3 regions of the Pannonibacter sp. CBAS1226 genome follow, and region 3 is predicted to be linked to each of the others. Evidence: predicted binding sites of a transcription regulator. Region 3 holds the regulator's gene; each other region holds the start of a gene.

Region 1 (7,920 bases), on a different contig from region 3:
CCTGCTGAAGCGCCATGGCGCGCTCGCCCTCTGGGACTATGCGGGCGGCGGCCCCTACCTGCCCATTGCCATGGCGCCTGAGGCGGACTGCGCCAAGGATGCGGTGGTGGTGTCGCCGCACAAGTTTCCCGGCGGGCCGGGGGCATCGGGCATCCTGATCATCCGCAATGCGTCGGTGCGCGCCAATAAGCCCACATGGCCGGGCGGCGGCACGGTGTCTTTCGTCTCGCCCTGGGGCCATGACTATTCCGCCTCTCTGGCCGCGCGTGAAGAAGCAGGCACGCCGAATGTGCTGGGCGATATCCGCGCCGGCCTTGCCTTTGCGGTGAAGGATGCGGTGGGCTGCGATTTCATCCTCGCCCGCGACAAGGAGCTGGCCCGCATGGCCTTCGCGGCCTGGGACGGCCATCCCGCCTTGCGCATTCTGGCGGCGGATCAGCGGGACCGGCTGCCCATCTTTGCCTTTCAGGTGCTGGACCGGCAGGGTGCAAAGGTGCATCCGCAACTTTTCACCCGCATGCTGTCCGATTTCCACGGCATTCAGGCCCGTGGCGGCTGCGCCTGCGCCGGGCCCTATGCGCACCGGCTGCTGGGCATCTCTCAGGCGCGCTCGGAAGGCCTGCGCGCTTCGATCCAGGCCGGGGACGAGATCGAGAAGCCCGGCTGGACGCGGCTCAACTTCAGCTACCTGATGAGCGATGAAACCGCCCGCTTCATCCACCAGTCGGTCGCGGAACTGGCGGCCGAAGCGGGTGAGCGGGCAAAGCTTTATGTGGCCGACACGCGCACGGCCCGCTTCCGCAAGGCGGGCTGAAGGCTCGCTTATCGGGTGGCGCGGCGGCAGGGCCGGGGTTAGGGTCAGGATCTGACAAAATCACCGGACCTGCCGTTGCCATGACCCAGCTTTTCGACCTGAACCTTGCCGGACGCGAGGCGGCCGCTGTTCCCGAAACGGGGGAAGCCGCCGCGCGGGACTATGCCATCGTCCGCCAGACGCTGGAGCGCATTTCCGATACCTGGCGCGACCAGCCGGCACTGGAAGATCTTGCCCGCGAGGCCGGGCTGCAGCCGATCCAGCTGCAGCGGGTGTTCTCGCGCTGGGCCGGGCTGACGCCCAAGCAGTTCCTGCAGGCGATCACGCTCGATCATGCCCGTGACCTCTTGCGCGATGCCGCCAGCATTCTGGAAACCTCCTATGAGGTGGGGCTGTCCGGGCCTGGGCGGCTGCATGATCTCTTCGTCACCCACGAGGCGATGACACCGGGTGATTACCGCAACCGTGAGGCCGGCCTCACCATCCGCTACGGCTTTCATCCCTGCCCCTTCGGCCAGGTGCTGATCATGGCGACCGACCGGGGCCTTGCCGGGCTCGCCTTTGCCGATGAGGGCGAGGAAGCCTCCGCCTTTGCCGACATGTCCGGCCGCTGGCCTGCGGCCGTCTTCGTGGAGGATGACGTGGCAACAGCGCCCTATGCGGCGCGGGTGTTTGATCCGGCCAACTGGTCTGAGGACACGCCGCTCAAGGTCATTTTCATCGGCAGCGATTTCGAAATCCGCGTCTGGCGCACGCTGCTGAAGATCCCCATGGGCAAGGCGACCACCTATTCCGACATTGCCCGCAGCCTCGGCAAACCCAGCGCGGCGCGGGCGGTGGGCTCGGCCGTGGGCCGCAACCCGATTTCCTTTGTGGTGCCCTGCCACCGGGTGCTGGGACGCACCGGCGGGCTTTGCGGCTATCACTGGGGCCTGACCCGCAAACGCGCCATTCTCGGCTGGGAAGCCGGGATCACCGGCATGGGAGGCTGACCTGTACAAACCGGAAAAGCCTAAAATTCGAAAGGCTTTTTCAAGGGATTGGACTGCAAGCTTGTCTCCGGCTGTGCCCGCAGATCCTTGTCGGGCCTTCATCAGGATCAGGCCTGCCGCGCAGGCCGCTGGGGACAGGGCATGCGACCGCAATCGGCAGACGGAAACGGCAGCAAGGCTGAAGCGGAGACGGGCCTGAAGGCACAGCAGCCGGACGGTCCCGAGCGCCCGGAGGGGCAGAAGCGTCCGCAAAGCCCGAAAGACGCAAAACGTCCGCCGAAGGGCAAGGCCGGTCAGCCCGGATCCGCGCCGGACGAGCCCGATGCCCTGACCCGCGCCGGGCGCCGGTTCGGTCACGAACGGGTTCTCACACTGACCGCAGCTATTGGCGTTCTGGCGCTGATTGCTGCCCTTCTGCTGCTCGGCGGCGGGCCTTACGAGCGGCTTCTGGCGCTGGTCCTCGGTTTTGCCGCAGGCGGGCTTGCCATCGCCTGTGTCATTCATGATGACCGGCACCGCCTGCAGACCGCGCTCGGCACCGCAGCAGTGGAAACCCACCGGCTGAACCAGCGCATCGAGGAGCTGGAAGACGCCGCCTGGGAGCTGCGCGAATCCGACGAGCGCCATGCCAGCATTCTCCATGCGCTGGGCGATGTGGTCATCCGCCGCGACATGGAAGAGAACGTCATCTATGCCAATCCGGCGGCCGGAAGCCTGTTCTGGCCGGAGCAGAGCCCGCGCCCCGGCGAAAAGCTGGAGCTGCCGCTGGCGGATACGCCGCAGGATCTGCTCAGCGCCGAAGCCACCGGCGTCTTTGGGGATATCCTGCTCGACACCCGCGAAGGCCCGCGCTGGTTCTCCCGCATCGACGTGACCGTGCGGGAAGGGCCGCGTGGAACGCCGGTACTGCAGACCGTGCTGCGTGACGTCACGGCGCGGCGCAAGATGGAAGAGGAGCTTCTGGCCGCCCGCCAGAATGCGGAAAGCGCCAGCGAGGCCAAGTCCCGCTTTCTGGCGACGGTCAGCCACGAGGTGCGCACGCCGCTCAACGGCATTCTGGGCATGGCGGCGCTTTTGTCCGACACCCATCTCACCCATGAGCAGAGAGCCTATGTGCGGGCGCTGGAAACCTCCGGCGAAACGCTGCTGCTGCTGATCGACGAGCTGCTGGACTTCTCCCGCGCCGAAGCCGGCAAACTGACGATCCAGCCGGGACCGGTGGACCTCGAAAGCCTCGCTGAGCATGTGGTGGAACTGCTGGCGCCGCGTGCCCATGCCAAGGGGCTGGAGATCGGCTTCACCGCCGACCCGGCAATTCCCCGTATCGTCACGGCCGATGCCAACCGGCTGCGGCAGATCCTGTTCAATCTGGCCGGAAACGGCATCAAGTTCACCGAAGAGGGCGGCGTCCTCATCAGCCTTGCCATCACGCTGCAGGGCAGTGGCAGCCTGCTGACGCTGGAAGTGCGGGACACCGGAATTGGCTTCTCGGCAGCCGATGCCGAACGGCTGTTCGGCGAGTTCGAGCAGGTGGACCATGGCCCTGCCCGCCGCTACGGCGGCACGGGGCTTGGGCTTGCCATCGTCCGCCGGCTCGTGGGGCTGATGGAAGGCACGGTGGAAGCGGTGGCCGAGGAAGGCAAGGGCGCCGTCTTCCGCATCTGCCTGCCGCTGCCCGAAGCTCCCGATGCTGGCGGTCATGCCGGTCTTGAATGCCTGACAGGCCGCCGCGTTGTGATCGTGTCACAGGGTGTGATCGAGGGTGAAGCGCTGGCGCTGCAGTTTACCACCCATGGCGCCAGGGTGCAGCTTGTGCAGCCGGGAGACGACACGCTGGCCGATGCCCTGCCCCATGCGGATCTCGTGCTGCTGGAGCATGGCGCGGTGGCCGATGGCGCGGGCTGGCTGGCCACGGCCCGGGCAGCGGGCTGCGTGGCGCCGGCTATTGTTCTCGTGACCCCGCAGGAGCGGGACCGGCTGGACCGGCTGCGCGAGGCAGGGTTCTCCGCCTATCTGGTGCGGCCCGTGCGCGGGCGAACGCTCCGGCGCATCATTGCCAGCCTCATGGGCGAAGGCGGTGAAACGCTTGCCTGGGAAGCGGCCGTGGATCTGCCGCCGGAGCGCATTCCCGGCGCGCCGCACCGGCTTGCTCCGGCCCGGCCGCTGCGGCTGCTGCTGGCGGAGGATAACGATATCAACCGCCTTCTGGGCGAAGCGCTGCTGCGCAAGCTCGGCCATGAGGTGACGGTGGTGCCCGACGGTCTGGAGGCCTGGCGCGCGGCCAGCGAGCAGAATTTCGATGCCATCCTGATGGACCTGCACATGCCGGGGCTCGACGGGCTGGATGCCATGGCCCAGATTCGCGAGATCGAAACCGCCCGCGGGCGCCCGCATGTGCCGGTGCTGATCGTCACGGCGGACGTGATGCCGGCTGCCCGCGACCGGGCAAGAGCGAGCGGTGTTGCCGGTTTCCTCACAAAACCGCTTTCCCGCGAAGCCGTTGAAGACGCATTGGAAAATCTGCCCTCCCGGACATAGTGCCGCTCCCGGATTGTTACCGTCACGAAATATTGTGAACGCTGGCCGTTGTCATGCTAGTGTTGGAAAACTATGGTCTACGGCAAGATCAGGGTTTCGCCGGTTAAGGGGATGAGAATCACTGCAACGGCGCAGCAATCTGACAGGACAAACGAGGCCTGCGGCAACGGTTTCGCAGGGCCCCCGGTGGGAAACAACCGAGGCAGATAGGGGACCGAATCTCAATGATGCGGCCAGGTCTATTTTCTCCGCGCAAGCTCGTGCAGAAGTTCGTGCCGATGATGGGCGAACAGGGCATTTCCGCGCGCTTTTTCCCAGGTTTCGCCAAGTCTCTGCATGGCGAAACAGGTCTTTACGGCGATCTTTCCCTTGGCCGTGTCGGATCGCTGGAGGTGCGCCTCGCCCGCACCGCGCGTGAGGTGAAGAAGGCGCAGCGCCTGCGCTATCACGTCTTCTACGAGGAAATGTCCGCCATCGCCGATGCGCAGACCCTCGCTGCCCGCCGCGACATGGATGCTTTTGACGCCATCTGCGATCATCTTCTGGTCGTCGATCATGCCTCGATGAAGCGCAACAAGCTGGGCCGCCTGCAGCCGCAGATCGTCGGCACCTACCGCCTGCTGCGCCAGGATGTGGCCGAGGCAAACGGCGGCTTCTATACGGCCAGCGAATATGACATCCAGCCGCTGGTCGATGCCAATCCGGGTCTGCGCTTTCTGGAACTGGGCCGCTCCTGCGTGCTCAAGCCCTACCGCAACAAGCGCACGGTCGAACTGCTGTGGCACGGCATCTGGGCCTATGTGATCCGCCACCGCATCGACGTGATGATCGGCTGTGCCTCCATCGAGGGCACGGATCCGGACCGGATCGCCAGCCAGCTGTCCTTCCTGCACCACCACGCCCGTGCGCCGGAGCCCTGGCGCGTGCGCGCCGTGCCGGAGCGCTATGTCGAGATGAACCGCGTGGCCCGTGAAGAGCTCAACGACAAGGCCACCTTGCGCGAGCTGCCGCCGCTGGTGAAGGGCTACCTGCGCCTCGGCGCCTATATCGGTGACGGGGCCGTGGTCGACTATCAGTTCGGCACCACAGACGTTCTCATTGTCATGCCGGTGACGCAGCTGAATGAGCGCTACGTGAATTATTACGGTGCGGACGCCTCGCGCTACTCAAGCTGAGCTGGCGAACTATCCGCATCCAACGCCAAAGGACCGCTGCCTCTCCGGGGCGGCGGTTTTTGTTTGCGGGGCTCCGCATCCACGCCTCAGCCGGCGCCCAAGGCTTAACGCCGCCTTAAACCGGCCGCTCTAGTTTGATGCAGACTGCCTGTGCTCCCCGCGCAGGCCCGCAGAGTGACGAGAGGCTCATGGCACGCCGCCCGGCAGGCAGCAATCGGATTGAACCGGCGTTTGGCTCTGCCAGCGGCGATCTTTACGATGTGCGCCCGGGAACCGGTGACGTTTCGGCAGAGCGCCCGGCCAGACGGCCCCGGCGCCCGCGCGCTGACGACAGCGACGCCCCCGCCCCCCGCCGCAAGCGGCCCGCAAAGGCAGGCGGCAAGGGCAAGGCCAAAAAGAAAGCCCGGCGCAGCCGCACCCGTTCGTCCAATCCGCTGTTCTGGCTGATCCGCAAGCTGTTCTACTGGGGCTTCGTCCTGTCCATCTGGGGCGGCATCGCCGCCACCGGTGTGGTCGTCTATTACGCGGCCCATCTGCCGCCCACCTCCGAATGGAAGGTTCCGGCCCGCCCGCCCAATGTGAAGATCGTCGCCACCACCGGCGAGCTTCTGGCCAACCGGGGCGACACGGGCGGCGAGGCCGTGCGGCTGGAGCAGCTTCCGGCCTATCTGCCGCAGGCGGTGATTGCCATCGAGGACCGGCGGTTCGAAGACCATTTCGGGCTGGACCCGATCGGTCTGGTCCGCGCCTTCACCGTCAATTTCACCTCCGGCAATCTGGTGCAGGGCGGCTCGACGCTGACCCAGCAGCTGGCCAAGAACCTGTTTCTCGAGCCTGACCGCACCCTGAAGCGCAAGGTGCAGGAAGTGGTGCTGGCGCTGTGGCTGGAAGCCAAATACTCCAAGGACGAGATCCTGGAGATGTATCTCAACCGCGTTTATCTGGGGGCAGGCGCCTATGGGGTGGATGCGGCCGCGCGGCGCTATTTTGGCAAGTCGGCGCGGCTGGTCACCCTGCAGGAAGCCGCCGTTCTGGCGGGCCTGCTGAAGGCGCCCAGCCGCTATGCCCCCACGCGCAATCCCGAGCTGGCCTACGAGCGCTCCAAGGTGGTTCTGGCCGCTATGCGCGATGCCGGCTTCATTGATGCGGCGACCGCCCGGACCGCCATGAGCGAGCCCGCCCAGGTGGTCAGCGACAGGAACACCGCCAGCGCCAATTATGTGGCGGACTGGGTGATGGACCTGCTGCCGCAGTTTGCCGGATCCATCGACAGCGACATCATCGTCGACACCACCATCGATCCGGCCATGCAGCTGGCAGCGGAATCCGCACTTGTTGGCGCGTTGAACACCCATGGCCGGGAGCTCGGCGTCTCCCAGGGCGCCATCGTCATCATGGACACGGCTGGGGCCGTGCGGGCGATGGTCGGCGGCCGGAATTATCAGAAGAGCCAGTTCAACCGCGCCACCAACGCCCGCCGCCAGCCGGGCTCCGCCTTCAAGCCCTTCGTTTATCTGGCGGCGCTGGAAAGCGGCATGACGCCGGACACGATCCGCCGGGATGAACCGTTCTCCCTCAAGGGCTGGCGGCCGCAGAACTACACCAAACAGTATTACGGCGACGTCACGCTGACCGACGCGCTGGCCATGTCCCTCAACACGGTGGCTGCGCGGCTGGCGGTGGAAACGGGTCCGGCAAAGGTGGTGAAGGTGGCGCAGAAGCTGGGCATCCGCTCGCAGCTGGCGGCCAATCCTTCGCTGGCGCTGGGTACATCGGAGGTGACGCCGCTGGAGATTACCGCCGCCTACGTGCCCTTCTCCAATGGCGGCTACGGGGTTGTGCCGCATGTCATCCGCCGCATCCGCACGGTGGAGGGCCGCACGCTCTATGCCCGGCAGGGGGATGGAACGGGCAAGGTGATCGACGGCCTGCGCCTTGCCCAGATGAACCACATGATGGCGCAGACGCTGGTCACCGGCACGGGCAAGAAGGCGATGCTGGCCGATCAGCGCCCGGCAGGCGGCAAAACGGGCACCAGCCAGGATTTCCGCGATGCCTGGTTCATCGGCTACACCGGCAACCTGACGGCCACCGTCTGGCTCGGCAATGACGACAACAGCCCGACGAAGAAGGCAACGGGCGGTTCGCTGCCGGCGGAGATCTGGAAGGCGGCGATGGACAAGGCGCATGCCGGTCTGCCCGTGGCGGGGCTTCCGGGTGTTGCCGAACAGCTGCCGCAGAATTACGGCCCCGTGCCCACCGACAATGCCCCCATTCCTCCGGCGGATGTGGGGGCGGATGTGGGGGCCGATGGCCGGGTCATCCCGCCGCCGCCCTCCGAAGGCGGGCCGCTCGGCTTCATCGGAAGGCTGTTCGGCGGCTGATCAGCCGAAGAGATGCA
Region 2 (7,920 bases), on a different contig from region 3:
ATCGAGGAAGTGGGAAATGAAGACGATGCCGAGGCCGCGCGCCTTGAGGCCGCGCACCACGTTGAACAGCATCTCCACTTCCTGGGTGTCGAGGCTGGCGGTGGGCTCGTCCAGGATCAGCACCTTGCCGGAGAGATCCGCCGCACGGGCAATGGCGATGATCTGCTGCACGGCGACCGGATAGGCCGACAGGCTGCGCCGCACGTCGATATCAAGGCCGTAGCCGGCCAGCAGCACCTTGGCGCGTGCTTCCATCTCACGGGTGTGGACCATGCCGAAGCGCATCGGCTGGCGGCCGAGAAAGAGGTTTTCGGCCACCGTCAGGTTACCCAGGAGATTGACCTCCTGATAGACGGTGCCGATGCCCATGGTCTGGGCGTCCAGCGTGTCGCGCGGGTCGATCCTGCGGCCTTCCAGCAGGATGTCGCCGCGGTCGCGCCGGTAGGCGCCGGTCAGGCATTTCACCAGCGTGGACTTGCCCGCGCCGTTCTCGCCGAGCAGGGCATGCACCTCGCCCGCCTGCAGGGTGAAATCCACGTTGTCGAGGGCGAGCGCGCCGGGAAAGGATTTGGTGATGCCGGTGGCCTGCAGCAGATGCTGCGGCCCGGCGTGGGTAGATCTGTCTGTCACGGCGCTGCTCCGCAGGCATTGGCCGCCGCAAGGGCGGTCAGAAGCTGGGGAACCGGCAGGAGGGTGTCTGCCGGTCCCCCGATCAGGACCGGCTCAGTAGCCGAGGTCCTTCTTCTCTTCGTAGACCTTCTGCGGGTCGTCAGCCTTGGTGTAGAGCTTCGATTCCGTCTGGATGAACTTTGCAGGCAAAGTGCCGTCCTTGCGGAAGGCTTCCAGCGCGTCGAAGGCGGGGCCTGCCATGTTCGGCGTCAGTTCCACCGTGGCATTGGCTTCACCGGCGGCCATGGCGAGGAAAATATCCGGCACGGCGTCGATGGAGACGACGAGAATGTCGGTGCCCGGCTTCAGGCCCGCTTCCTTGATGGCCTGAATGGCGCCGACAGCCATGTCGTCATTGTGAGCGTAAAGCGCACAGATGTTCTTGCCGCCGTTTTCCGCCTTGAGGAAGCTTTCCATGACTTCCTTGCCCTTGGTGCGGGTGAAGTCGCCGGTCTGGCTGCGGATGATCTTCAGGTTGTCATGCCCGGCCAGCGCCTGCTCGAAGCCCTTCTTGCGGTCGATGGCGGGGGATGAGCCGGTCGTGCCCTGCAGCTCCACCACGTTGCACGGCTTGCCGTTCACTTCCTTGACCAGCCATTCGCCGGCGACGGAGCCTTCATGCACCAGATCGGACCCCACGGCCGTCAGGTACAGATCCTTGTCGCTGTCGACCATGCGGTCGAGCAGGATCACCGGAATTTCCGCTTCCTTGGCTTCCTTCAGCACCGCGTCCCAGCCGGTGGCGACGACGGGGGCCAGCAGGATGGCGTCCACGCCCTGTGCGATGAAGGAGCGCAGCGCCTTGATCTGGTTTTCCTGCTTCTGCTGGGCATCGGCGAACTTCAGGTCGATGCCGCGCTGTTCCGCCTGCTGGCGGGTCAGGGTCGTCTCGGCGGCGCGCCAGCCGGATTCAGATCCGATCTGCGAAAAGCCAACCGTCAGCGCCATCGCTGAGGTTGAGGCAAGCGCGACCGTTGCGAGCATCGTCATGCCCGCCAGAGCTGTCTTCAATTTCATTGGTCCCTCCCAGAACACGAATGGCCGTGGCCGGAGGTCAAAAAATCATACTATATTATTATTGTAAAGATGGTGTTTGAGTCCTGATGCAACATTGCATTGTGCATGTGCGAAAGCGCGCAGCGCCGGATGCCCGAATGATGCGGATAAGATTTTGAAATGTATGAGAATTTTTCGGAGCAGAGAGGCCTGAATTTTCTCAGGCCGTCTGCTCCTGCATCTGGCTGCTGCGCCCGGCGAGGCGGCTTTCGAGGATCAGGCCCTGTTCGGCGAGGATAGGATGGGCGACGGTGACCAGCAAGGAGTTGATCTCCTTGAAGGCCCGCACCAGCTCCAGATGCATGTTCGAGGTCGCCATGCTGGCCGGATTGCCGGTCTGCAGCCGCTTCAGGTGGCGGTTCTGGCTGTCGCGCTCCAGCTTGCGCAGGACTTCCTTCTCACGCATCAACTGCTCGGCTGAATCGATGTCGGCGGATATCAGCACATTCATCGCCATCTGCATGTTGGCCAGAACCCGTTCATGCAGGCGGGTGATCTCGGCCCAGCCTTCGTCGGAGAAGCGCAGGCCAAGCCGGTTGCGCTCCTCGGCCAGCGGCAGCAGCATCTTGGCGATGATGTCGCCGATATGCTCCAGGTTGATGGCAAAGTCGGTCAGCTCGATGCTGCGCCGGGCATCTTCCTGCTTCAGCTCGCCCCGGTTCACCTCGGCAATGAACAGCTTGATCTCGGTGTGCCGCCGGTTGACCTCCTCATCAAGGGCGCGCAGCGCGGCAATCTGGCCGTCCTGCGCCCCGGCCAGAAGGTCGATGACTGGCCGGTACATCTGTTCCACCGTTTCACCCATCAGCAGCAGCTCGCGCTTGGCCGAAGCCAGGGCAAGGCTGGGGATCCTGACGGTCGAGCGGTCCAGCGCGGAGCGCGGGCGCGTCTGCACCGGGTCCGCCACCACCGGCGGACGGGGCAGAATCAGCGCCGTCAGAGCCTGCATCGGCCCGGTAAAGGGCAGCGCCAGCACCAGCAGAACGGCGTTGAACAGCACATGGGCGTTGACGATGCGGCTTTCCGGGGCAGCGCCGAGCCAGTCCAGCGGCGGGCTGGCCATCCAAAGCGTGAGCAGCACGGCGGCAGACCCGGCCGCACGAAATACAAGGTTGCCCATGGGGATGCGGCGTGCCTCGATGCTGAGCCCGCGCGTCAGCCACACGGCAATCAGGCCTGCGCCCATATTGGCACCCAGAACCATCGGCAGGGCCGCATTGAACGGCAGCAGGCCCGCGCCGGCAAGGCTGGCGAGCAGCAGCACCATGGCGACAGAGGAATGCATGGCCCAGGTCAGCAATGCGGCCAGGGCGAAGGCGGTGAGCGGGTCGCCCTGCAGATAGGTGATCACCGCCGGCAATGCCTCGCTGTGGCGCAGGGGCGCGGTCGCCTCACCGATCATCTTCAGCGACAGCAGCACGAAGCCGATGCCCAGAATGATGCGGCCCAGCTGGCGCACCTGCCGGGCTTCAAACTTGAGGAACAGCACGCAGCCTGTCAGCAGCAGCAGCGGAATGAGCTCGGAGAGATCGAAGGCCAGAATGCGCACCACCAGCGCAGACCCAAGGTCCGCCCCCAGAAGCGCGGCGAGCCCCATGGAGGCACCCAGCAACCCACTGGCGGCAAAGCCCGCGGCCAGCACGCCCACGGCCGTGGAGCTTTGCAGCAGGATGGCCAGAACCATGCCGGCGAACGCCATGCCGAAGCGCCCGCCCTTTGCCTGCCTCAGCGCATCGCGCAGGGCAGGCCCATGCGCCCGCTCCATACCGGTGCGCACCATCCGGACAGCCCAGAGCAGAAGCATGACGGCCGCAGCCAGATGCAGGATGACGAGAAAGGGATGCATGGCGGCTCCAAGAATAGCCCGTCAAACGGGAAGGCTGATTGTATACGCACTGCACAACCTGTTGTTCCTTCATACGCCTGAATGATGCAAATGATAAGGCGGAGAAGGAAAAATGCCGCTGAAACGCGCCATTTTGGCAGCAAAGAGAAAATAAGCTGGCAAAATTAATGAAGCCTGGCAAGGGCGGTGCCTGTGGTGCGGCGCTGCCGTGGTGATTTGGCGCTCAGGGTTGCATGTCTTTATGCCCCTTCGGGAGGAGGGGGCCGGACATGGCCGTTGTCCTGTTCAAGGAACTGTCGTACAACGTTCATATGAGCGACATATGCCGTTCATATGAACATAATAAGAAGCGCGGGGACAAACACAGACTGCAGCCGGAAAGCCCGTCTTTCAGGCCCGGTTCGAGTGTTCCAAGCGCTGTGTGGAGCCGGACCCGTGGAGCGGGGCGGTTCCTTGTTAGGGAGCAGAAAACCAATGGCTAAGCGTCATATCGCAGCCGGCCTCTTTGCCGCTGCCGCCCTCATGGGCACCACTTCCGTTTCGTTCGCTGCCACGGAAATCACCTGGTGGCACGCCATGGGCGGTGAACTGGGCCAGAAGCTCGAAGATATCGCCACCAAGTACAACGCCACCCAGAGCGAGTACAAGGTTGTCCCGACCTACAAGGGCAGCTACGCTGAGACCATGACGGCCGCAATCGCCGCCTTCCGCGCCGGCCAGCAGCCGCACATCGTTCAGGTGTTCGAAGTCGGCACCGGCACCATGATGGCTGCCAAGGGCGCCGTCTATCCGGTCTACCAGCTGATGGCTGACGCTGGCGAAGCCTTTGATCCGAAGGCCTTCCTGCCGGCCGTCGTCGGCTATTACACCGACACGGACGGCAACATGCTGTCCATGCCGTTCAACTCCTCCACCCCGGTACTCTATTACAACAAGGACGTCTTCCAGAAGGCTGGCCTTGATCCGGAATCCCCGCCGAAGACCTGGGAAGAAGTCGAGAGCTTCTCCAAGAAGATCATGGAATCCGGCGCTGCCAAGTGCGGCTTCACCACGGCCTGGGTTTCCTGGGCGCAGACCGAAAACTTCTCTGCCTGGCACAACCTGCCGATCGGCACCCTGGAAAACGGCTTCGGCGGCCTCGGTACCGAGCTGACGCTGAACGGCGAGACCCAGGCCCGTCACTGGGGCAACCTGAAGAAGTGGCAGGACGAGGGCATCTTCCAGTACGGCGGCCCGGCCGGCGGCAATGACGCCCCTCCGAAGTTCTACTCGCAGGAATGCGCCATCTACATGAACTCCTCGGCTGCCCGCGCTGCCGTGAACGCAAACGCCAAGGACTTCAAGGTCGGCGTTGGCATGCTGCCCTATTACAGCGACGTTCAGGGCGCTCCGCAGAACTCGATCATCGGCGGCGCCACCCTGTGGGTGCTGCAGGGCAAGCAGGCCGAGGAATACAAGGGCGTAGCCTCCTTCTTCAGCTACCTGTCCTCCGCTGAAGTTCAGGCTGAATGGCACCAGGCCACCGGTTACCTGCCGATCACGCAGGCTGCCTATGACCTGTCCACGGAACAGGGCTACTACGAGAAGAACCCGGGCGCTGACGTCTCCATCAAGCAGATGACGCTGAATGCCCCGACCGCCAACTCCAAGGGCCTGCGCTTCGGCAACTACGTCCAGATCCGTGCGATCATCGACGAAGAGTTCGAGCAGCTGCTCAGCGGTTCCAAGACCTCGCAGCAGGCTCTCGATGACCTCGTCAAGCGTGGTAATGCGCTGATCCGCGAGTTCGAAGCAGCCAACAAGTAAGCCGGAAACGGAAAGCAAGCCCGCGCTTCCCGCGCGGGCTTGCTTCTTTTTGCGTTCAGGGTGGGACCCATGCAGACAAAACGCGCCATCTTTCCCAACAGGCTGCTGCCCTATCTCTTGCTGGCGCCGCAGCTTGCGATCACGGGTGTCTTCTTCCTCTGGCCGGCAAGCCAGGCGATCTGGCAGTCGTTCCTCAGAGAGGATGCCTTCGGCTTCAAGACCACATTTGTCGGGGTGGATAACTACATCCGCCTGCTGGCAGATCCCACCTATCTGAATTCGCTCTATGTCTCGGCGATCTTCGCCGTTTCGACGGCGCTGCTGTCGCTGGGTCTGGCGCTCGTGCTGGCCGTGGCGGTCAACAGCCTGATCCGCTCGCGCAATGTCTATTCCACCCTGCTGGTCTGGCCCTATGCGGTGGCCCCTGCGGTGGCGGGCATCCTGTGGTGGTTCATGTTCAACCCGTCCATCGGCATCTTCCCCTATCTGCTGCATGGGCTCGGCTACAACTGGAACCACAGCACCAGCAAGGTGGACGGGATGATCCTCGTGATCCTCGCCGCAAGCTGGAAGCAGATCTCCTACAACTTCATTTTCTTCCTGGCGGGGCTTCAGTCCATTCCGCAGTCGCTGCTGGAAGCAGGAGCCATTGACGGCGCCCGCCCGGTGAAGCGCTTCTTCACCATCGTGCTGCCGCTGCTCTCGCCCACCACCTTCTTCCTGATGGTCGTCAACTTCGTCTATGCGATGTTCGACACCTTCCCGGTGATTGACGCGACCACCAAGGGCGGCCCGGCGCAGGCCACCAACATTCTCGTCTACAAGGTCTATTCCGACGGCTTCGTCGGCCTCAACCTTGGCTCCTCGGCGGCTCAGTCCGTCATTCTGATGGCGATCGTCATCGTGCTCACCATCATCCAGTTCCGCTTCATCGAGCGGCGCGTGGCTTATTGAGAGAGGCGCAAATGGTTGAGAACAAACCCTGGCTGACCGTCCTCACGCATCTTGTGCTGCTGACGGGCCTCTTCATCGTCGCCTTCCCGGTCTATGTGGCGGTGATTGCCTCCACCCATGGCCCGAGTGACTTCATGACCGGCGTCATCCCCATGCTGCCGGGCAACGAGGCGATTGCCAATTTCACCACCATGATGACGAGCGGCAACAGCTCGGCCGGCGCACCGCCGCTCGGGCCGATGATGTTCAACTCGCTGATCATGGCCCTGGCCATTGCCATCGGGAAGATCACCATCTCGATCATCTCGGCCTTCGCCATCGTCTATTTCCGCTTCCCCTTCCGCCAGCTGGCCTTCTGGCTGATTTTCATCACCCTGATGCTGCCGGTGGAAGTGCGCATCCTGCCCACCTACAAGGTGGTGGCGGATCTGGGCATGCTGAACAGCTACTCCGGCCTTGCCATTCCGCTGATTGCTTCGGCAACGGCGACGTTCCTCTTCCGCCAGTTCTTCCTGACGGTGCCCGAGGAACTGATGGAAGCCGCGCGTGTGGACGGGGCAGGCCCGATGAAGTTCTTCCGCGACATCCTGCTGCCGCTCAGCCGCACGAATATCGCGGCGCTCTTCGTCATTCTCTTCATCTACGGCTGGAACCAGTATCTCTGGCCGCTGCTGGTGACCACCGACACGTCCTATTACACGATCGTCATGGGCATCAAGCGCATGGCCGATGTGGCTGATGCGCATCCGCAATGGCATCTGGTGATGACCACCGCCGTGCTGGCCATGCTGCCGCCGGTCATCGTCGTCATCGTCATGCAGAAACTCTTCGTCAAAGGTCTCGTGGAGACGGAAAAGTAATGGCTACCATCACTCTTGATAACGTCCGCAAGGTCTATGCCGGCGGCGTCGAAGCGGTCAAAGGCGTGTCCATGGACATTGCCGACGGCGAGTTCATCGTGCTGGTCGGCCCTTCCGGCTGCGGCAAGTCCACCCTGCTGCGCATGATCGCGGGGCTTGAGGAAATCTCCTCCGGCGACATCCGCATCGGCGACCGGGTGGTGAACCGCGTGGACCCGTCCGAGCGCGACATCGCCATGGTGTTCCAGAACTATGCGCTCTATCCGCATATGACGGTCTACAACAACCTCGCCTATGGCCTGCGCAACCGCGGTGTGCCGAAGGACGAGATCGACCGCCGCGTCAAGGAAGCTGCGCGCATCCTTGAGATCGGCGCCTATCTCGACCGCAAGCCCAAGGCGCTGTCCGGCGGCCAGCGCCAGCGCGTTGCCATGGGCCGTGCCATCGTGCGTGAACCGGCGGCCTTCCTCTTCGACGAGCCGCTGTCGAACCTCGATGCCAAGCTGCGCGTGCAGATGCGCGTGGAAATCAAGCGCCTGCAGAAGTCGCTGGCCACCACCTCCGTCTATGTGACGCATGACCAGCTGGAAGCCATGACCCTGGCCGACCGGCTGGTGGTGCTGAACGGCGGTCAGATCGAGCAGATCGGCGATCCGATCTCGGTCTATGAACGCCCCGCGTCCACTTTCGTGGCCTCGTTCATCGGCTCTCCGGCCATGAACCTGATCA
Region 3 (7,920 bases):
GGTGGAGGGCTGCTCGAAGATCATCGCCAGCACCTTGCCGGCCAGCGGGCCTTCACCGCGGCGGACACCGTTGCGCTCAGTCTTCAGCTTGCGCCCGAGGGCCAGAATTCCGCGCAGTTCCTCACCGTCAAACTGCGTCAGATCGAGGAAATGACGCCCATTCGCAGACATGTTCACACCCCATCCCCTTCCTTGGCCAGATCGGCCTCCACGGCCGCTGCGGCCGCCTCGATGCGGGCCACAGCCTCGCCGATTTCCTCATCCGTGATCGTCAGCGGCGGCAGGATCCGCAGCACATTGTCGCCGGCGGGAACCACCAGCAGGCCATTGGCACGCACCTTGGCCAGAACTTCCGCATTCGGGCGGACACATTTGATGCCGAGCATCAGCCCGCGCCCGCGCACATCCTCGAATACCTTGGGATGGGCGTCGATCACCGCAGCCAGCCGCTGCTTCAGCAACAGGCCCTTGCGCTGCACTTCTTCCAGGAAGCCCGGAGCCAGAATGACATCCAGCACCGCATTGCCCACGGCCATGGCCAGCGGGTTGCCGCCGAAGGTGGTGCCATGCGTGCCGGGAACCATGCCGACAGCAGCCGCTTCCGTCGCAAGGCAGGCGCCCATGGGGAAGCCACCGCCGATGCCCTTGGCAACGGCCATCAGGTCCGGCGTCACACCCGCCCATTCATGGGCAAAGAGCTTGCCCGTGCGGCCAACGCCGGTCTGGATCTCGTCGAAGATCAGCAGGAGGCCTTCGGCATCGCAGATCTCGCGCAGCTTGCGCAGGAATTCCGCATCCACCTCGCGCACGCCGCCCTCGCCCTGAATGGGCTCGATGCAGAGTGCTGCGGTGGTGGGGCCGATGGCCGCCTTCAGCGCATCCAGGTCACCGGTCTTCACCTGATCAAAGCCCGGCGCCTTGGGGCCGAAGCCTTCCATATATTTGGCCTGACCGCCCGCCGCGATGGTGGCAATGGTCCGGCCATGGAAGGCGCCTTCAAAGGTGATGATGCCGATCCGTTCCGGGCGGCCATTGACATAATGATAGCGCCGCGCCGTCTTGATGCAGGCTTCCATCGCCTCGGCGCCGGAGTTGGAAAAGAACACCCGGTCCGCAAAGGTGGCATCCGCCAGCCGCTGGCCGAGCTCTTCCTGCCCCGCAACCTTGTAGAGATTGGAGATGTGCCACAGCTTCTCGGCCTGCGCCTTCAGCGCATTGACGAGATGGGGGTGGGAATGACCCAGCGCATTCACCGCGATTCCCGACCCGCAGTCGAGAAAGCGTCGCCCGTCAGCGGTCTCCAGCCAGACGCCTTCTCCGCGGACGAAATCCAGGTCCGCCCGTGCGTATGTGCCGAAAAGTGCCGACGCAGTCATTTCCCTTGCTCCTTCAGGTAGTTAAGCGCGCCTTCCGCATGGGGTTCATGCCAGGGCGTCTACCATCAACGGGTTCTCAAAACGAACTGTGCCGCCCTCGCAGGCGGCACACCGAACAAGGACCGTTTATACAACGGTCCTACCTATGGGTGTCAATGCAAATGGCGCATTTCCGCCATTGCCGCAGAAGGTAAAAGTCAACCCCGGTTATCTGGGGAAAAGTCGTTTCGTCCCCGGTTCATGTTTGCCCCCAACTTGCCTCGCCTTCACCGCCCATTGTAGTGTCCAACCAGTCGGATACGACATGTCGTGCTGTAGTTCACCAAATCATACTGGATATGGCCACTAAGGCGCGGACCACGCGTGCCTTAATTCATGGTTAATGCGTAAAATTCTACAGCCGCAAACGACGGGGTGCGACAGATGAGCTGGACTGACGAACGCGTAGATCTCTTGAAGAAGCTTTGGACGGACGGTCTGAGCGCGAGCCAGATTGCTGCCGAGCTTGGCGGCATCACGCGCAACGCTGTCATCGGCAAGGTTCACCGCCTTGGCCTGTCGGGCCGCGCCAAGACGGCGGCCCCTGTCACCAAGCAGCGCCGCCCGCGCAGCGCAACGGCGCCGGTGACGGCAGCCGCCGCGCCGCAGCAGACCACGGTGCAGGCCACCTCCACCATCCGCACGCCTTCGGCAGGAACGCCGCAGCTGCGCGGCGCCACGGCGCTGAAGATGGCACCGCAGGAAGATGTGGCCATCGACGTGGAAGCAGCACCGCTCGCCGAACTGGTGCCCTTCACCGAGCGCGCCACGATCCTCACCCTCACCGAGCGCACCTGCAAGTGGCCGATCGGTGACCCGTCCTCTTCGGATTTCTATTTCTGCGGCCGCCATTCGGAGCCCGGCGTTCCCTATTGCCCGCAGCACTGCCGGATCGCCTACCAGCCGGTCAACGACCGCCGCCGCGCCGCTCCGGACAAGAAAGCCCTTCGCGGCTGATGCTTCAGAGGGGGCCAACCAGCACCCCAAGCGGCTCCCTCACCCAATCAAGCCTGCCCGTTGCGGCAGGCTTTTTTGTTGGCTGGAGGTGGGGGACGGCATTGAATACCGGCGCAAAAGGCTCCGTCAGAAGGGACGAGAGCCACCGCCCAAACCTCTCCGTTGTCATCCCCGCGCATGCGGGGAACCAGTACCCCCAGTCTTCAAATTTCAAACTCAGACCAACTCGCGACGAGCCTGGCTCACCGTGAGCTGCTCAAGCCCTTGTGGCGATTGAGCATGATGGTCAGCATCTCAGGGCCTTGGTTTCAGAGCGCACTGGATCCCCACCTTCGTGGGGATGACAACGGAGAGTTGGTCAAGCCGTGCGGCGCCTGAGCAAATTCAAGGCGTGATGCGTCAGCATCGAAAGCCTTGGTGTAGGGGCAGCGCAGAGAGCCTCCAAAAGCCAAAAGGCCCGCACGGATGGCGGGCCTTTCCAGAAGAATTGCAGCAGAGCGGATCAACTGGCGACGGCGAACTGATCGTTGAAGGCATAACCCGCGCCGCGGACCGTGCGGATCGGATCCTTCACCTTGCCCTTGTTGATGGCCTTGCGCAGGCGGCCGACGTGAACATCGACGGTGCGCTCATCCACATAGACATCATGACCCCACACACCGTCGAGCAGCTGCTCGCGGGAGAATACGCGACCGGGCGAGGTCATCAGGAATTCCAGCAGGCGGAACTCGGTCGGCCCCAGGTGAATTTCCTTGCCGTTGCGACGGACGCGGTGGGTTTCCTTGTCCAGCTCCAGATCGCCGGACTTCAGCATGGTGGACACCACTTCCGGGCGGGCCCGGCGCAGGATGGCGCGCACGCGGGCCATCAGCTCGGGGATCGAGAAGGGTTTCACCACATAGTCATCGGCGCCGGTGGCCAGGCCCCGGATGCGCTCGGCCTCCTCGCCGCGTGCCGTCAGCATGATGATCGGCAGGCGTTCGGTTTCGGACCGGGCCCGGACGCGGCGGCACAGCTCGATGCCGGAAAGGCCTGGCAGCATCCAGTCCAGCAGCAAGAGGTCCGGCTGCGTCTCCCGCAGCCGGATTTCGGCGTCATCTCCCCGGTCGCAGGAGTCCACGTCATAGCCTTCCGCTTCCAGATTGTAGCGCAGCAGAAGGCTCAGGGGCTCTTCGTCTTCAACGATAAGAACCTTGGGCATGGCAATATGCTCCGGACGTCACTTACAGGCAGGCAGATCAGGCGCCTTCGTTTTCGGCAATGCCCATCTCGTCGATCTTGCGGCGGGCTTCCAGCAGCTGGTCACCGGTCACCATGAAATAGACGTTTTCGGCGATGTTGGTGGCGTGGTCACCAATGCGCTCGATGTTCTTGGCACAGAACAGCAGGTGGGCACACTGGGTGATCTTGCGCGGATCTTCCATCATGTAGGTCAGCAGCTCGCGGAACAGCGAGGTGTAGATGGCATCCACCTCATCGTCGCGCTCGCGCACAGCCTTGGCGGCTTCGGCATCACGGCCCGTATAGGCGTCCAGCACCGACTTGAGCTGGTTCAGCGCCAGATCGGACATGTGCTCGACGCCGAAGGCGGCCTTCTTGGAATTGAAGACGCCGTCGATGGCAATCACGCGCTTGGCGATGTTCTTGGCAAGGTCACCGACGCGCTCCAGATCGTTGGCGATGCGGCCTGCGGCCATGATCTCGCGCAGATCCTGACCCATCGGCTGGCGCAGGGCGACGATGCGGATGAACTTCGCCTCGATTTCCTGCTGCATCTCGTCCAGCTTGGCATCGGCCTGAACGGTGGCCTGTGCCTTGGGCAGATCGTGAGTCAGCAGAGCGGTGACGGCATCATTCACCAGCTTCTCCGCCAGACCGCCCATTTCGGCGACCCGGCCGGCCAGGGCGCGCAGTTCCTCGTCATACGAGCTTACGGTATGCTCGGACATGTCGTGTTCCTCTCAAATTCTCGAGCGCAAGATCCAGTATCAGCCGAAACGGCCGGTGATGTAATCCTGCGTGCGCTTGTCCTGCGGATTGGTGAAGATGTCCTGCGTCGCCCCTTCCTCGACCAGATTGCCGAGATGGAAGAAAGCGGTGCGCTGGGACACGCGGGCAGCCTGCTGCATGGAGTGCGTCACGATCACGATGGTGAAGTTGGTGCGCAGCTCGTCGATCAGCTCTTCGACCTTGGCGGTCGCAATCGGATCAAGGGCCGAGCACGGCTCGTCCATGAGGATCACTTCGGGGCTGACGGCGATGGCGCGGGCAATGCAGAGACGCTGCTGCTGGCCACCGGACAGGCCCGTGCCCGGACCATCAAGACGGTCCTTCACTTCGTTCCACAGGCCGGCCTTCTGCAGCGAGGCAGAAACCACTTCATCGAGTTCCGCCTTGTTGCGGGTCAGGCCGTGGATGCGCGGACCATAGGCGACGTTCTCGTAGATCGACTTGGGGAACGGGTTCGGCTTTTGGAACACCATGCCGACCTTGGCGCGCAGCTGCACCGGATCGACCTTCGGATCGTAGATGTTCTCGCCGTCGATCAGGATGTCACCTTCAACGCGGCAGATGTCGATGGTGTCGTTCATCCGGTTGAGGGTGCGCAGGAAGGTGGACTTGCCGCAGCCCGACGGACCGATAAAGGCGGTCACGGAACGGGGCTGAATCTTGATGTCCACGTCCTTGATGGCGTGCTTGTCGCCGTAATAGACCTGAACCTTCTGGGCGACGATCTTGGGTTCTGCGTGGGTCACGCCGTTCTCCACTTTTGCGCTGACATTCATCGGTAATCCCTTTCTTACCAGCGGCGCTCAAAGCGGCGGCGCAGGATGATGGCAACCAGGTTCATTACGATCAGGAACACCAGCAGCACGATAATGGCTCCGGATGCGCGCTCGACGAAAGCCGGGTCACCACGCTGCGTCCAGTTGAAGACCTGAACAGGCAGGGCAGCTGCCGGCTCGAAGAAGCCTTCCGGCGGAGCAGACGGGAAACTGCGAACAAATGAAACCATGCCGATCAGCAGCAGGGGCGCGGTTTCACCAAGGGCCTGAGCCAAGCCAATGATCGTTCCAGTCAGGATGCCGGGAGCGGCAAGCGGCAGCACGTGATGAAAGATCGACTGCATCTTCGACGCACCGACCCCAAGCGCCGCATCCCGGATGCTCGGCGGCACCGCGCGCAGCGCAGCACGGGTGGCAATGATGATTGTCGGGATCGTCATCAGCGTCAGGACAAGACCGCCAACCAGCGAGGCCGACTGGGGAAGACCGGCAAAATTGATGAAAACAGCCAGGCCAAGGATACCGAACACGATTGACGGAACGGCTGCCAGGTTCGAGATGTTGACTTCAATCAGGTCAGTAAACCAGTTCTTGGGGGCAAATTCCTCAAGGTAGATGGACGCCGCCACGCCGATCGGAACCGCCAGGACAAGAACAATCATCATCATATACATGGAGCCGAGGAAGGCGATACCCAGACCTGCCGCTTCAGGACGCAAGTCGGAGGCATCCGGCCCGAAGAAGAAGCCCCAGTTGAAGCCTTCATACATCATGCCGGCTGCGCGCATTCTGTCGGCGAGTTCCAGCTGCTCAGGCGAGATATTGCTATCCAGCTTCGCGCTGTCCATCGTGACGCGGCCCTTGAAGTAGCCATCGACACGGCCATTGGCGTAGGTCTTGAACTTGATTGTCTGGCCGACAAGGTTCGGATCCGCCAGCACCATGTTGCGCAGTGTCGCCGGTGCTTCCTTGGAGACGAGATCAAAAATTTCCCTGTCGGACAAACCGCCGGTCTCAATGCCCGCACGGTTCAGAGCCTCCAGAAGCGCCTTCTGGATTACATTCCCGTAGCCGACCGTGCTGACCTTCTTCATCTCCTCAAGATCCCGCTGGCCCGACTTGTCGAGGGCGGATTCCGTCAGCTGCACATCGAACTCAACAAAGGCCTGGTTGAATGCAGCAAGGCCACTGGAAAGCACTGAAGACAGAAGGATGACGAGGGACATCAAGCCAATGAAAATGGCCGTCATTCCATAGAAGCGGAACCGGCGCTCAGCCGCGTTTCTCCGCTTGGTCCGTGCATCCGGGTTATAGATCGATTTGAACGGAACAGTATCGACGCTGGTCATTCGTATTGCTCCCGGTATTTACGGACGATGTAAAGAGCGGCGACATTCAGTCCCAGAGTGAAGACAAAGAGCGTCATGCCAAGCGCGAAGGCGACCAGTGTCTCCGGTGAGGCGAACTCCGTGTCACCTGTCAGCTGGCTGACGATCTTCACTGTAACGGTGGTCATGGCATCGAACGGATTGAGCCCCAGCTTGGCTGCAGCTCCGGCGCCCATCACCACAATCATGGTCTCGCCAATGGCGCGGCTTGCTGCCAGAAGGACAGCGCCGACAATGCCCGGCAAGGCCGCCGGAAAGACAACTTGCCGGATCGCCTCGGATCTGGTGGCCCCAAGGCCATAGGCACCGTCACGCAGAGACTGGGGAACCGCATTGATGATGTCATCCGAAAGAGATGACACGAAGGGGATGAGCATGATGCCCATCACGAGACCGGCAGTCAGCACCGACGACGACGAATTGCCCAGGCCCATGGGCTGGGCGAAGTAGTCGCGCAGGAAAGGGCCAACCGTAATCAGGGCGAAAAGGCCGTAGACGATGGTCGGGATACCCGCCAGCAGCTCAAGCAGCGGCTTGGCGATGCTTCGAACCGGCTTGGACGCATATTCCGACATGTAGATTGCCGCATAAAGGCCAACCGGCACGGCAAACAGGAGCGCGACGGTCGAGACATACAAGGTACCCCAGAGCAACGGCAGGATGCCCAGTTCGGAGCCGCCGCGGAACTGCGGATTCCAGACCGTACCGAAGAAGAACTCGGTAGCAGGGTACATGTTGAAGAAATTATAGGTCTCAAACAGCAGGGACGACACAATGCCGAAGGTCGTCAGCACGGCGACGAGCGATGCAGCAAGAAGCATTGAACGCGTGAACTGCTCGGAGACATTTCTGGCGCGGAAGTCCGGATTAATCCGGAAAAACGACCAGACAAGCCCGGCGGCCGCAACCGCAATCACCGCAATGGCCATCATGAACCGGGAGGAATTGGTCATCGCCCGGTATGACTTGGCAGCCTCAAAGACTTCGCTGCGCACATCGGCACCGAGGGCAACCCCAGCCTGCGCCATGCGGCCGCGAATGAGGCTGAGATCACCGCGCATTTCCGCGATGCTTTCCTCAGACAGATCACCACGGCGGGCAAGAACCTGCAGCCCGCCGGCAATACGGCGAACGTCGGTCATCACCAGTGTCATGGCGGTCGAGCTGTCGGATGACGCCTCCGGAAGACTCCGCGACGCCGCTCCTTCAATAATCACCGGCGACAAAAACAGCCAGGCAGCCATCAGCACGAGCGCCGGAACGGCCGTGAACAGAAACACAACCGTGCCATAGTGGCCCGGCAGCGAATGCAGTTTCCGTCTATCTCCGCCAACGAGAGCCACCGCCCGGCTTCTGCCAGCGAACGCCCCAACA

The links. Region 3 encodes PhoB, which activates phosphate uptake and scavenging genes when phosphate is short. Its sites were predicted from a motif close to TGTCATNNANCTGTCAT; they were not measured.
Region 1: a site for PhoB is predicted at 4,394-4,410, ahead of olsB (l-ornithine N(alpha)-acyltransferase). Genes of this name have one in related genera too.
Region 2: a site for PhoB is predicted at 3,866-3,882, ahead of ugpB (sn-glycerol-3-phosphate ABC transporter substrate-binding protein UgpB). Genes of this name have one in related genera too.

What each region holds. Positions count from the first base shown of each region.
Region 1 covers NZ_JBVOUO010000005.1:272,771-280,690, forward strand. The annotation lists gene AC0CMF_RS15975 (aminotransferase class V-fold PLP-dependent enzyme) at 1-814, shown strand, start outside; gene AC0CMF_RS15980 (methylated-DNA--[protein]-cysteine S-methyltransferase) at 895-1,806, shown strand; gene AC0CMF_RS15985 (ATP-binding protein) at 1,948-4,344, shown strand; gene olsB (l-ornithine N(alpha)-acyltransferase) at 4,623-5,519, shown strand; gene AC0CMF_RS15995 (transglycosylase domain-containing protein) at 5,708-7,903, shown strand; gene AC0CMF_RS16000 (M48 family metallopeptidase) at 7,904-7,920, opposite strand, start outside.
Region 2 covers NZ_JBVOUO010000004.1:176,886-184,805, forward strand. The annotation lists gene ytfR (galactofuranose ABC transporter, ATP-binding protein YtfR) at 1-630, opposite strand, end outside; gene ytfQ (galactofuranose ABC transporter, galactofuranose-binding protein YtfQ) at 724-1,686, opposite strand; gene AC0CMF_RS13470 (Na/Pi cotransporter family protein) at 1,886-3,571, opposite strand; gene ugpB (sn-glycerol-3-phosphate ABC transporter substrate-binding protein UgpB) at 4,046-5,377, shown strand; gene ugpA (sn-glycerol-3-phosphate ABC transporter permease UgpA) at 5,447-6,331, shown strand; gene ugpE (sn-glycerol-3-phosphate ABC transporter permease UgpE) at 6,343-7,191, shown strand; gene AC0CMF_RS13490 (sn-glycerol-3-phosphate import ATP-binding protein UgpC) at 7,191-7,920, shown strand, end outside.
Region 3 covers NZ_JBVOUO010000002.1:206,614-214,533, reverse strand. The annotation lists gene argF (ornithine carbamoyltransferase) at 1-171, opposite strand, end outside; gene AC0CMF_RS08035 (aspartate aminotransferase family protein) at 174-1,376, opposite strand; gene AC0CMF_RS08030 (GcrA family cell cycle regulator) at 1,800-2,372, shown strand; gene phoB (phosphate regulon transcriptional regulator PhoB) at 2,875-3,573, opposite strand; gene phoU (phosphate signaling complex protein PhoU) at 3,611-4,321, opposite strand; gene pstB (phosphate ABC transporter ATP-binding protein PstB) at 4,361-5,158, opposite strand; gene pstA (phosphate ABC transporter permease PstA) at 5,173-6,507, opposite strand; gene pstC (phosphate ABC transporter permease subunit PstC) at 6,504-7,920, opposite strand, start outside.